DNA from 3 places in the Streptomyces liliiviolaceus genome. Region 1 is predicted to be linked to each of the others. Evidence: riboswitches for the same ligand, from Rfam matches in the RefSeq annotation. Region 1 holds a riboswitch; each other region holds the start of a gene.

Region 1 (4,431 bases):
ATCTCAAAATCGACCCGCTGACCCTCTTCCAGGGTGCGGTAGCCGTCCATCTGAATCGCGCTGTAGTGGACGAATACATCCGCACCACCGTCGACCGCGATGAAGCCGTACCCCTTCTCCGCGTTGAACCATTTGACGGTGCCCTGAGCCATGCCTAACTCCCCTATTACTGGCCCTTGCACAGACCCGCACTTCGCGGATCCGGGTCAGACCTCACCCCCCAACGGTTGGGGGTGTGCGCCGGAACGCGTCGACCGCGGCTGAATGTATCCGTCCAACTGCCGTCTGCAACAGGTCAATCCGACGAGAATTCCGGGCACGGCTGATCGGAAATATGTGAAGGATTTACGAAGGATCAGGGCAAGTCGGGCCCGGTAAATGCCATAAACGGCTCAAAATGACCAGTTACTTTGGCTACTTCTTGTCGGGCTCCGGGCGCGAACTCATAAGCGCCGATCTTGCGAAGCGAAGCAGCTTCCCCAACTGTACCGCGCTCAACCATACAGAATTGCCCCCTCCGCTTCAGGCGCGGAGGGGGCAATTCGATGAACTCTGCGTGTTCGACATTACCAAGGGTAACGAACGGCGCCGCCGAACGGGGCACCGTGCGGGGCGCTCAGCCTCCGGCGACCGCCGGGATGATCGAGACCCCGACGCCGTCCGGCGTAGCCGTCTCAAGCCCCTGCTCGAAGCGGACGTCGTCGTCGTTCACGTACACGTTGACGAACCGCCGCAGCTTGCCCTGGTCGTCCAGGACGCGGGCGGCGATACCGGTGTGGTTCTTCTCCAGATCGGCGATGACCTCGGCGAGGGTCGCCCCTTCGGCGGCCACTTCGGCCTGCCCACCGGTGTAGGTACGCAGAATGGTGGGGATACGGACGTTGACGCTCACGGGACCTCCATCAGGTAGGGCTGTGGTACAGCGCCCCTTCTTCGGGGGCGCGGGGAACTGCGACAGCGATCAGGACCCGAGCCCAGCCTCGTGGAAGGAGTCGAGGTTCGGGCGGATGGTCGCGGTCAGCCCCGTGTCGGAGGCGACGGCGTCCAGCGTCTTCAGACCGTCCCCCGTGTTGAGGACGACGGTCGTCAGACTCGGGTCCAGCAGACCGGCCTCGATCAGCTTCTTCGTCACCCCCACCGTCACCCCGCCGGCGGTCTCCGCGAAGATCCCCTCGGTCCGCGCCAGCAGCTTGATCGCGTCGACGACCTGGTCGTCGTTCACGTCCTCCACGGCCCCGCCCGTCCGGCGGGCGATGTCGAGCACGTACGGCCCGTCGGCCGGGTTGCCGATGGCGAGGGACTTCGCGATCGTGTCCGGCTTCTGCGGCCGTACGACGTCGTGCCCGGCCTTGTAGGCGACGGACACCGGCGAACAGCCCTCGGCCTGGGCACCGAAGATCTTGTACGGCTTGTCCTCGACCAGACCGAGCTGGATCAGCTCCTTCAGCCCCTTGTCGATCTTCGTCAGCTGCGAACCGGAGGCGATCGGTACGACCAGCTGGTCCGGCAGCCGCCAGCCGAGCTGCTCACAGATCTCGTACGCCAGGGTCTTGGAGCCCTCCGCGTAGTACGGCCGCAGGTTGACGTTGACGAAGCCCCAGCCCTCGCCGGCCGGGTCGCCGATCAGCTCGGAGCAGAAGCGGTTCACGTCGTCGTAGTTGCCCTCGATGCCGACGAGCTCGCCGCCGTAGACCGCGGCCATGACGACCTTGCCCTGCTCCAGGTCGTGCGGGATGAACACGCAGGAACGGAAGCCGGCCCGCGCGGCGGCGGCGCCCACCGCGCCCGCGAGGTTGCCGGTGGAGGAGCAGGAGAGCGTGGTGAAGCCGAAGGCGCGCGCGGCCTCCAGCGCCTGGGCGACGACACGGTCCTTGAAGGAGTGCGTCGGGTTGCCGGAGTCGTCCTTCACGAAGAGCTTGCCGGCGTCGACGCCCAGCTCACGGGCCAGGTTGTCGGCCTTGACGAGCTTGGTCCAGCCCGGGTTGATGTTCGGCTTGTCCGCCACGTCCGCGGGGACGGGCAGCAGCGGCGCGTACCGCCAGATGTTCGCGGGACCGGCTTCGATCCGCTTGCGGAGTTCCTCGGTGTCGTAACCGGAGAAGTCGTACGCGATCTCCAGCGGGCCGAAACACTCCTCGCAGGCGAAGACCGGACCGAGCGGTACGCGGTGACCGCACTCGCGGCAGGAGAGCGCGGCGGCCGGACCGAGATCGACGGCGTTCGCGGAGTCCGCGGAGGGGGTGGAGTTCGTGGTGCTTGCAACTGTCTGCGCAGCCATGGAGGCGAGGCCCTTTCCTCATCTTCCTCACGACGCACTTCGCCATGAGACGGATTTGGCACCTTCCCGAGCCGGGAGCCTCGCCGCACTGATCGACAATGATCAGGACGAGACCGGCTGGAGGGTTGCCGGGGCTTCAACGGGCCGTATCCCTCTGCCCCTCTGGATGAGCGGTATTTAGTTGTCTACGCAACGACCCCCGACATGCGATGGTCATCAGCGTTGTTCAAGACTGTAACCGACGGCATGGATGGTGGAGAGAGCCGTCCGAACCGCGAGATGACCGTCACACCGGTTTACGTCGCGGCGGGACGCACGCATCCCGATGAACGCAAGGGAGAGCCGCACGTGCTGGAAGACGTCGAGCGCTGGCTGAGCACGCGCTCCTGGTCCGTCGAGGACCGCCCGCTCAAGAAGCTGATCGCCGCGAAGCGGTCCACGGGCTCCACGGTCAGTGTCGTACTGCCCGCGCTCAACGAGGAGGAGACCGTCGGCGAGATCGTCGCCGTGATCCGCCGTGAGCTGATGACCGCGAGAGTGCCGCTCGTCGACGAGATCGTGGTGATCGACTCGGGATCGACGGACCGCACCTCCGAGGTCGCCGCGGCCGCGGGTGCCCGGGTGGTGCACCGGGACGAGATCCTGCCCCGTATCCCGGCCGTCCCCGGCAAGGGCGAGGTGCTGTGGCGCTCGCTGCTCGTCACGCGCGGGGACATCGTGGCCTTCGTCGACGCGGACCTGAAGGAGTTCTCGGCGGACTTCGTCTCCGGGATCGTCGGTCCGCTGCTCACGGATCCGGGGGTCGACCTCGTCAAGGCGATGTACGACCGTCCGCTGGGCTCCGCGTCGGGCCAGGGGGGCCGGGTCACCGAACTCATGGCCCGGCCGCTGCTCAACATGCACTGGCCGCAGCTGGCCGGCTTCGTCCAGCCGCTGGGCGGGGAGTACGCGGCCCGCCGCTCGCTCCTCGAACGGCTTCCGTTCCCCGTCGGGTACGGGGTGGAGCTGGGCATGCTGGTCGACTCGCTGCATCTGGTCGGGCTCGACGCCCTCGCGCAGGTGGACGTGGGCGTCCGCAAGCACCGGCATCAGGACGGGCAGGCGCTCGGGCGGATGTCCGCGGCGATCTATCGGACCGCTCAGCTCCGGCTGGCGCGCGGGCACATGATCCGGCCGTCGTTGACGCAGTTCGTCCGGGGGGAGCGGGGTTTCGAGCCGCGAACGCATTCGGTGGACATGGAGGAACGTCCCCCGATGACCGACATCAGGGAGTACGTGTCGCGCCGCGCGGCTTAGTCGGGAGCCTGCGGGAGCATTGTCGTCCGCGGCCCGGTGGGGGCCGTTCGCGCAGTTCCCCGCGCCCCCATCAGGGGCGCGGGGAACTGCGCAGTCTTTAGGGGCGCGGGGAACTGCGCGGCACGCCCCCACCGGGGGCCAGGTGACCCACGACCTCCCGCCGCGGCCAGGGGGAACGTTTGAGCGGATAGCGCTGCGGCTAGATTTCGAGTCATGGCTCCCACCCACGGCACACACCCCGTCCTCGTCGCGTCCAACCGCGGCCCGGTCTCGTACACCGAGGACGAGTCCGGCGAGCTCACGGCCAAGCGCGGCGGAGGCGGACTCGTGTCGGGCCTCTCCGCCATCGGCCCCGACGCCGGCGCCCTGTGGGTCTGCTCGGCCCTCGGCGACGGCGACCGCGAGGCCGTCCGGCGGGGCGTGGGCGAGGACGGCGTCCGGATGCTCGACATCGACGCCGACACCCACGCCGCCGCGTACAACGGCATCGCGAACTCCGCGCTGTGGTTCGTCCACCACATGCTCTACCAGACCCCCCTGGAACCCGTCTTCGACGCGGAGTTCCGGCGCAAGTGGGCGGCCTACGAGACGTACAACCGGGCCTTCGCCGAGGCACTGGCCGAGGAGGCGGCGGACGGCGCAGCGGTCCTCGTACAGGACTACCACCTGACGCTCGTGCCGCGGATGCTCCGCGAACTCCGTCCCGACCTGCGCATCGGGCATTTCTCGCACACCCCGTGGGCCCCGCCGGACTACTTCCGGCTCCTCCCGGACGACATCGCGGCGAAGGTCCTCGACGGCATCCTCGGCGCCGACCGGGCCGCGTTCCTCACCCGGCGGTGGGCGGACGCGTTCAC
Region 2 (4,431 bases), 2.6 Mb from region 1:
CGGCAACTGGGGTGCCCCCGGCAACAGGACGGTCAGAACGGTCAGGGCGATCCGGAGCCACCCCGCTCCGGTGACCTACGGACTGATCGCGCTGTGCTGCGCGCTCTTCCTGATCGGTCCGGCCTCGGGGCTCAGTCCCTCGTACGGCACCGGTGACGAGCTTCTTTCCGCGCAGCGGGCCTATTTCGAACAGTGGGGCGTGGTGCCCGTCGAACTGTTCGAGGGAACACTGCGGGCCCTCGCCACCCCGGCCACCGCGCTGTTCGTGCACGGCAGCTGGCTGCATCTGCTGGGGAACATGCTCTTCCTCTACGTCTTCGGGGCGATGGCCGAGGAGAGGATGGGCCACTTCGAGTTCGCCCTCTTCTACCTGGGGTGCGGCTACCTCGCCCTGCTGGGGTACGCGGTCGCCCACGCCGACTCGTCGCAGACCCTCGTCGGTGCGTCGGGGGCGATCTCCGCGGTCCTCGGCGCGTTTCTGTACCTGTTCCCCAAAGCCCGGGTGACCAGTCTCTTCCCGTTCCTCTTCTTCCTCCCGCTGCGGTTCCCCGCATGGGTGGTGCTCCCGTTCTGGGTGTCCCTGCAGTGGCTGGCCGCGGGGCGCGCCTCGCAGGGCCCGGGGGTCGCCTATCTGGCGCACCTGCTGGGCTTCTCCGCCGGGTTCCTCTACGCGTGGGTGCGGTACGGGCGTCCGGCTAGAGTGAAATCCCCAGCGACGGCCACCGAGGGAGAAAACCAGCCGTGATCACCGCGATCGTGCTCATCAAGACCAGCGTGGACCGGATTCCCGAGATCGCCGAGTCGATCGCGGCGCTGGACAGCGTCAGCGAGGTGTTCTCCGTGACCGGGACGTACGACTTGATCGCCATGGTCCGGGTGAAGGCCCATGACGATCTGGCGGACGTCATCCCCGGCATGATCAGCAAGATTCCGGGCGTCGAGGGGACGGACACGCATGTGGCGTTCCGGACGTACTCGCAGCACGACCTGGAGGCGGCGTTCGCCATCGGCGGCGACAACTAGGCCCGGTCAGGGGCGCGGGGAACGGCGCAATCCTTCAGGGGCGCGGCCCGTCAGGCAGCCGGCACGCAGCGCCCGTTCTCCGTGCGGTAGTTCCAGCTCGCGCCGTTCGCCACGAGCTCCTTGACCGCTCCCACGAAACGCTCCACGTGCTCGTCGGGGGTGCCGACGCCGAAGCTGACACGGATGGCGTTCAGGGACTTCTCGCCGGGGGCGGCCTCGGGAGCACCGCACTCCCCCTGGGACTGCGGGTCGCTGCCGAGGAGTGTACGGACCAGCGGGTGGGCGCAGAAGAGACCGTCGCGGACGCCGATGCCGTACTCGGCGGAGAGCGCGGCGGCGAAGTGCGAGCTGTTCCAGCCCTCGACGACGAACGAGATGACGCCGACGCGCGGGGCGTCGTCGCCGAAGAGCGAAAGCACCCGGACCTCGGGCACCTCGGCGAGGCCCTGGCGAACCCGTGCGACGAGCTGCTGCTCACGGGCGACGAGCGAGTCGAAGCCGGCCTCGGTGAGGGCCTTGCAGGCGGAGGCGATGGAGTAGGCGCCGATGACGTTGGGCGACCCGGCCTCGTGCCGTGCGGCGCTCTCGTGCCACTCCACGTCCACACCGCCGTCCGTCCGCCGTGACACCTTCCGCGAGGCGCCTCCGCCGGCCAGGTACGGGTCGGCCTCGCGCAGCCAGTCGAAGCGTCCCGCGAGCACGCCCGAGCCGAACGGCGCGTACAGCTTGTGGCCGGAGAAGGCGACCCAGTCCACGTCCAACTCCTGTACGGAGACGGGGTGGTGGGGTGCGAGCTGGGCCGCGTCGAGCACGATACGGGCGCCGTGGGCGTGGGCGGCGGCGGCCAGTTCCCGTACGGGCCACAGTTCGCCGGTGACGTTCGAGGCACCGGTCACGCACACGAGCGCCGGACCGTACGGGTCGCGGCCGGACAGTGCCTTCTCCAGCGTCGCGACGGCCTCGCCCGGGGTGCGCGGGGCGTTGAGGTAGGTGACGCGGGCGTCCTGCCACGGCAGCAGCGAGGCGTGGTGCTCGGTCTCGAAGACGAAGACCTGGCAGTCGGCGGGCAGGGCGGCGGCGAGGAGGTTGAGCGAGTCGGTGGTGGACCGGGTGAAGACGACCTCGTCGTCGTCACGGCAGTCGAGGAACTCCGCGACGGTCCGGCGGGCGTTCTCGAAGAGATCCGTGGAGAGCTGGGAGAGATAGCCGGCCCCGCGGTGCACGCTGCCGTAGTACGGGGCGTACGCGGCCACGTCGTCCCAGACCCGCTGGAGGGCGGGGGCGCTGGCGGCGTAGTCGAGGGCGGCGTAGGTGACCTCGCCGCCGGTCACGAGCGGAACGGTGACGTCCCGGCCCAGCACGGGCAGGGACCCCGGGGCGTCGGTGTCACAGTGGGCGGTCCGGCCGGCGGCAGCGGTGGAGACAGACATGGCGAGCTCCTGTGAGAGGCAGGCGAAATCACTGTGCGGGCGGGCATGGCAGCCCGGCACAGGAAAGGTGAAAGGGGTACGCGGAAGTGGGGCTCGGCGCCCTATCGCATTCGCTTGCTCATGAAAGGCTCCCTCGAACGACCAGGACCCCTGGTGCATCTGCCCTGACGAGCGGCGAGGGGTCCGCGCTTGCCGTAGACCTCACTGCCTACGACCTGGTCTTCACCCGGGGCACCCCGCCACGGACGGAGGGTTGCCGGACAGTCGGCCGGGGCCTGTTGACTGTCACTCATGACCTGCCAGCATCATGCCACACGATGATCGGACAGCAACCCCCCTGTCCGCATACCGGGACAGCCGGATACGGGGTGACCGTCACTGCCCGGGGGCTCCGCCCCCAACCCCCCGTTGCGCAGTTCCCCGCGCCCCTAAAAACATCCCCCGGCGCCCCAAGCTACCGACGGGGCGGGGAGACGAGAGGGACACGGGGGCTTAGGGCCAGAGCCCAGAGCCCGGGGACCGGGGACCGGGGACCGGGGACCGGGGACCGGGGACCGGGGACCGGGGACCGGGGAAAAGCTGGGCGCAGCCCGCTTTTCAGGGGCGCGGGGAACTGCGCGGCCCACCCCCACCGACCCGCAGCCAACCCCGCAAACGCCAGCGCCAGCGCCTACGCGTTGGTCGCAGCCACCCACCCCTCCAGCGTCCGCAACGCCGCGCCGGAGTCGATCGCCTCCGCGGCGCGAGCCATCCCGCCGCGGATCTGCTCGGCGAGCGATCCCGGCCCCGGCGCGAGCGCCACCAGCGCCGCCGCAGAGTTCAGCAGCACAGCGTCCCGTACAGGCCCGCGCTCCCCCTGAAGCAGCCGCCGGGCGACATCCGCGTTGTACGACGCGTCAGCCCCCCGCAGCGCCTCCACGGGCACCAGCTCGATCCCCACGTCCCGCGGATCGAACGCCTCCTCGCGCACCTTGCCGTCCCGCACGACCCACACCCGGGACGTCGCCGTGGTGGTCAGCTCGTCGAGCCCGTCGTCACCGCGGAAGACGAGCGACGAGTTGCCGCGCTCCGCGAGGACCCCGGCCACGATGGGCGCCATGGGCGCGTGCGCGACTCCGACCGCCTGGGCCCGCACCCGGGCCGGATTGGTCAGCGGGCCGAGGAAGTTGAAGGTCGTCCGGATCCCCAGCTGCCCGCGCGCAGCCGCCACGTGCCGCAGCGCCGGATGAAACTTCACCGCGAAGCAGAAGGTGATCCCGGCCTCCTCGGCCACCTCGGCCACCCGCCGCGGAGTCAGCTCCAGGTTGACGCCGAGCTTTTCGAGCACGTCCGAGGCACCGGACGCGGAGGACGCGGCGCGGTTGCCGTGCTTGACGACCTTGGCACCCGTACCCGCGATGACGACGGCGGACATCGTCGAGATGTTGACGGTCTTCGCCCCGTCCCCGCCGGTGCCGACGATGTCGACGGTGTCGCCCGGCACGTCGATCACATTGGCGTGCGCGTACATCGTGCGCACCATGCCGGAGATCTCCTCGACGGTCTCGCCCTTGGCCCGCAGCGCCACCGCGAAGCCGGCGATCTGCGCGTCGGTCGCCTCGCCCCGCATGATCAGGTCCATCGCCCAGGCCGTGTCGTCGGCGCTCAGGTCGCGCCCGTCCAGCAGACCGTTCAGCAGGGCGGGCCAGGAACGGCCCGCCGCGAAGTCGCCTCCAGCGGGGGTCACAGCACTCATCTGCCGCTCCTGGGTCCGTGTTCGTGGGTGTGGGTCCACCCTATCCAGCCCCCGGGACGGCAAAGAGCCCCGTCCATGCAATGGACGGGGCTCCTGCCGTGGCGAACAGGTGGTGATCAGTGGTGGCCGTGGCCGCTCGTGATCTCCTTGTACTCCTCGGCGGTCGGCTTGGGGATCTGGCCGTCCTCACCGAAGTAGGCGGTGCTGAGCTTGGCGCGGAGCTTCTGCGGGCCCTTCACCTTG
Region 3 (4,431 bases), 5.4 Mb from region 1:
GAGTTGATGGTGCCGGTGAGGCCGAGGCGTTCGGTGACGGCGGCCAGCGCGGACAGGATCGTGAAGGTGTCGGGCCGTCCGACGACGTCCAGATCGTAGATCTTGCCGCCCTGTTCGCGCAGGCGCAGGCCCTCGGCGAGGAACAGGAAGTCGAACTTGGCGCGTTCGGCGGTACGCGCGAAGTGGGCGAAGGAGCTGAACTCGATGTGGCTGCCCGCCTGGGGGTCGCTCCACACGGTGGTGTTGTTGACGCCGGGGAAGTGGGCCGCGAGGTGGATCTGCTTGAGGGGCTTGCGGGGCTCGCTCATGTTCGTGGGTCCTTCCGGCTCAGGCGGTGGTGACGGCGTCGGCGGCTGCGTCGGCCGCTACGGCTGCGGCTGCGGCGTAGCGGTTGGCCGGGCGGGCGAGCCCGAGCAGTCCGCGCAGGGTGTCGGCCTCGTACGCGTGCCGGAAGACGCCCCGGCGCTGGAGTTCGGGGACCAGGCCCCGGGTGATCGCGGGGAGGTCGTGTCCCGCGACGGCGGGGCGCAGCCGGAAGCCGGTCAGCCCGGCCTCGCCCAATTCCTGCAGCAGGTCGGCCAGTTGGGACGGGGTGCCGGTGAAGATCCGGGCGTCGCTGGTGTACGGGTACCCCGCGAGGGTGTCGAGCCGCTCCTTGCGGGCCGCGGCCTCGGCGGGGTCGTCGTCCAGGAACACGACCAGGTCACCGAAGAGGTGCAGGGGCTCGCCCGCCCGCCCGGCCGCGTCCTGTTCGGCGCGTACCGAGGCGACGATCGCCCTGGCCTGCCCGGCGTCGTGCGGGGTGACGAACCCGAGGTCGGCGCTGCGGCCCAGCAGCCGGAACGGCGCGCCGGTCACGCTCTCGTGGGCGAGCGCCCCGACGGGCGGCTGGCCCTGCGGGGGCCTGGGCGTGATCGAGGGCCCCTTGACGCTGAAGTGCGCGCCCTCGAAGTCGATGTAGTGCAGCTTCTCCCGGTCGACGAAGCGGCCGGTGGCGACGTCCCGGATCTCCGCGCCGTCCTCCCAGCTGTCCCACAGCCGCCGCACCGCTTCGACGTAGTCGGCCGCCTCGTCGAAGAGGTCGACCGTCAACTCCTGTACGGCGGGGCTCTCCAGGTCCTCGATACGGAACGACGGGACCGTACGGCGGCCGAAGTGCGCGGCCTCGTTGCGGCGGGCCGACACCTGGATCCGTACGCCGCCACGGCCGGTGCTCACATAGTCCAGCGTGGCGATGGCCTTCGATATGTGGAAGGGCTCTGTGTGGGTGGCCACCACGGTCGGCAGCAGACCTATGTGGCTGGTCAGCGGGGCGACCCGGGCGGCGATGAGGACGGCGTCGAGCCGGCCGCGGACCTGGTCGGTGCGTCCGTCGGGCTCGGTGAAGTGCGTGGACTGGAGGCCGAGGGCGTCCTCGATGGTCACGAAGTCGAGCAGACCGCGCTCGGCCTCGGTGACGAGGTCCGTCCAGTAGCCGGCGGTGAGCAGGTCCCGGGGGCGGGCCACCGGTTCGCGCCACGCGGCGGGATGCCAGCCGGCTCCGTCGAGCGCGACGGCGAGGTGCAGGGCGGAGGAGGAAGAGGGCAGGGCAGAAGAAGGTACTGACGACACGACGGGGGTGCCTTCCTGATCGACCGTGGAGGAAGCCGGCCCTCACTGCGCGGAGGGCGGGGCCGCGGAGGTACGGGTCAGGGACGACAGAGCGCGCCGGCGACGCGCAGGAGGTCGATGTGCTGCCGCGAGTACAGGCGTACGCGGCGGCGCGGGGTGAGCGTGGGGACGCGGAGGCGGGGCACGGGGCGTGGTCCCACGTGCGTCACCTCCGTTCTGCGGCTCGGCTTCCGGTCGACGCTCACAACAGTACGGGTGTTCCTTTTCTTCCGGCAGTACGGGATTTATCTCGGCGGTTCCTTGGGCGGTCGGTGCGTTGTCGTGTGCGGGTTCGGTGGGGGCTGGCCGCGCAGTTCCCCGCGCCCCTGAAGGCGGGGCTTCGCCCTCGCCCCTCTAGGGGCGCGGGGAACTGCGCGCTCAGCCCCCACCGAACCCGCACAGGCCACTGCCCACGTACTGAGACGTCGTCTCGGCATCTTGACGACACTCACTCAGCGCACAGACACTTGCGGGGACGGTCACGATTGTCAGCGCCCGTCGGACGGGGTCCCCCGTCCGTGCGGTCATCGGCCCCGGCCCGCTGACAGGCAACCCTTCCACCGCGACGGGGTGCCCCGGGTGACGACCGGGTTCCGCCGGTGCGGCGGGACAAGCGTGGTCTCGCCTCGCGCGAGCCCCGACCGGGACGGGTGGGAATTGCCCAGGAACGGCTTGACGAGGCGACTGCACATCGATCTGTTGCGCGTCTCCAGCGCTTACTAGTCCGCCGCCGGTCCACCCGGCCCCTCAGGTCCGCCCGATCCGGACCTGCCGGACCCGTGGGACCTGCCGGACGTGCACGACACAGCGCAGTCACTCCGTTTCGCCACTGGTGCCCACAAGGCGGCCAGGGCTTCCGCGATTCCCTCTGGAGAGCCATGCCCGAGACAGTTTCCCGCGGTTCGAGCACAGGTACCTTCGCCACGGCCGCCCGTACGGCCGTCACCGGCGCACCCGCCTGCGGCACGGTCCCACCGAGCGCGACCGCACGTCCGCACCGCTTCCGCGGCCGCATAGGCGTCGGCCTCGCCGGCGGCTTCTACCCGGCGCCGCACCGCTATCAGCTGTATCTGTCCGAAGGCTGTCAGCGTTCGCTGCGCGTCTCGATCACCCTCGCCCTGCTGGGACTTGAGAGCTCGACGGCCACCACCGTGCTGACCCGCCCCGCCGAGACGCCCGACGCCTTCGCCTCGCTGCGCCGGGCCTACGAGGCGACCTGGCACCACTACGACGGCCCGCTCACCGCGCCCGCGCTGTGCGACCGGTGGAGCGGACGTGTCGTCAGCAACCACACGCCCGACATCCTGCGCGACCTCACCGACCTCGCCGGTCTCCGGGACGACGAGGGGCCCGGCCTGCCCGCGCTGCGGCCCCCGGCCCTCGCCGCGGAGATCGACGCCCTGCGTGAGCTCCTCGCCCGGGACGTCACACCGGCCTCCCCGGCACACGCCCGGGCGGCGACCCTGACCCTGCTCGACCACCAACTGGCCGTCGGACCGTACGTGTTGGGGGATGCGATCACGGCTGCGGACGTGGATCTCTGGGTGGCGCTCACACACCTCGACCCGGCCGACGACGCCCTGTCCGCGTACCTCCACCTGGACCGGTACGTCCGGCGGCTCGGCCGGCACCCGGCCTTCCTCGACGGCGGGCGAACGGGCCGCTAGGTGGAGACGCACGCCGACCGGCGGGTGGCGGCGGTCCGGTGGGTGACCGAGGAGTGGGACGCCCCGGCACCGGCCCGGCTGCGGGAGCAGATGTCCGCCGAACTGGCCCCGCGCTACGCGCCGGTCGAACACCGGCGCGTCCGTGCGCCGCAGCCCGCGGCCGAGGAGATCGTCGTCACCTGGGTCGCCTACGCCGAGGGCGTGCCGGTGGCCACCGCCTCGCTGCGCAGGCTGCCCGACCGGCACGAGGTGAAGCGGGTGTTCGTGCACGCCGGCCACCGCGGCCGGGGTCTGGCGCGCGCGGCCCTCGCGGCGGTGGAGTCGACCGCGCTGGCCCTCGGCGTCGACCGGCTGTGGCTGCAGACGGGCGCGCTCCAGCCGGAGGCCCGGTCGCTCTACGCGCGGGAGGGCTGGCAGGAGGTGCGGCCGTACGCCCCGTACGACCGCAATCCGTTCAGTGTCTGCTTCACCAAGGCGCTCATGGAGCCGGCGGAGACGCCGCGGTCACGCTGAGCCCTGGTTCAGGCGGGGCGGATCACGCTGTGGATCGCCGCCTCGCCGGCCCAGTAGATCGACTCCTCGCGGATGGCGACACCCGGGCTCGGCGCGTGGATCATCATGCCGTTGCCGGTGGCGATGCCGACGTGTCCGACCTGGCCGCTGAAGAGGACCAGGTCGCCGGGCCTGATGTCCGACACGGGGACCATCGTGCCGGCGGTCGCCTGGTCCGGGACGGAACGCGGGAGCGCGACTCCGGCGACCTTCCAGGCGGCCTGCGTGAGGCTGGAGCAGTCGTACGAGCCCGGTCCCATCGAACCCCATACGCACGGCTTGCCGATCTGGGCGCGTGCGAAGTCGACGGCCCTGGCGCCCTGTCCGCCGTACCCGGGGTCGGGCGCGGCATAGACGGGCGTGCCATGGGCGGGCGTCGCATAGGCGGGAGCAGGAGCGGGAGCAGGGGCGGGTGCGGGGGCGCCGTATCCGGGGTTGGCCGCGGCCTGCATGTCGAGGGCGACTCCCGTGGCGATGGGCGTGCTGGCGTCGACGTACATGCTCGTGTCGCTCTGCCGGCCACTGGCGTACGGGGCTCCGGCGTACTGGTCGACCCCGGGGT

What was found. A riboswitch is a leader RNA that binds a small molecule or an ion and turns the genes downstream of it on or off. The one in region 1 is predicted to bind S-adenosylmethionine.
Region 2: it holds a riboswitch for S-adenosylmethionine, as region 1 does, so the genes downstream of both, J8N05_RS15665 (aminotransferase class V-fold PLP-dependent enzyme) here and thrC (threonine synthase) in region 1, are expected to answer to the same signal.
Region 3: it holds a riboswitch for S-adenosylmethionine, as region 1 does, so the genes downstream of both, J8N05_RS27825 (glutathione S-transferase family protein) here and thrC (threonine synthase) in region 1, are expected to answer to the same signal.

Annotation. Positions count from the first base shown of each region.
Region 1 is NZ_JAGPYQ010000001.1:988,032-992,462, forward strand. It holds gene J8N05_RS04215 (cold-shock protein) at 1-152, opposite strand, end outside; gene J8N05_RS04220 (MoaD/ThiS family protein) at 617-892, opposite strand; gene thrC (threonine synthase) at 962-2,278, opposite strand; SAM riboswitch class I at 2,294-2,451, opposite strand; gene J8N05_RS04230 (glucosyl-3-phosphoglycerate synthase) at 2,627-3,574, shown strand; gene J8N05_RS04235 (alpha,alpha-trehalose-phosphate synthase (UDP-forming)) at 3,788-4,431, shown strand, end outside.
Region 2 is NZ_JAGPYQ010000001.1:3,588,464-3,592,894, reverse strand. It holds gene J8N05_RS15675 (rhomboid family intramembrane serine protease) at 1-745, shown strand, start outside; gene J8N05_RS15670 (Lrp/AsnC family transcriptional regulator) at 742-1,023, shown strand; gene J8N05_RS15665 (aminotransferase class V-fold PLP-dependent enzyme) at 1,074-2,453, opposite strand; SAM riboswitch class IV at 2,634-2,750, opposite strand; gene trpD (anthranilate phosphoribosyltransferase) at 3,124-4,188, opposite strand; gene qcrB (cytochrome bc1 complex cytochrome b subunit) at 4,305-4,431, opposite strand, start outside.
Region 3 is NZ_JAGPYQ010000001.1:6,381,270-6,385,700, forward strand. It holds gene J8N05_RS27815 (NtaA/DmoA family FMN-dependent monooxygenase) at 1-308, opposite strand, end outside; gene J8N05_RS27820 (LLM class flavin-dependent oxidoreductase) at 328-1,611, opposite strand; gene J8N05_RS47995 (putative leader peptide) at 1,689-1,811, opposite strand; SAM riboswitch class IV at 2,128-2,272, shown strand; gene J8N05_RS27825 (glutathione S-transferase family protein) at 2,529-3,317, shown strand; gene J8N05_RS27830 (GNAT family N-acetyltransferase) at 3,318-3,830, shown strand; gene J8N05_RS47580 (C40 family peptidase) at 3,839-4,431, opposite strand, start outside.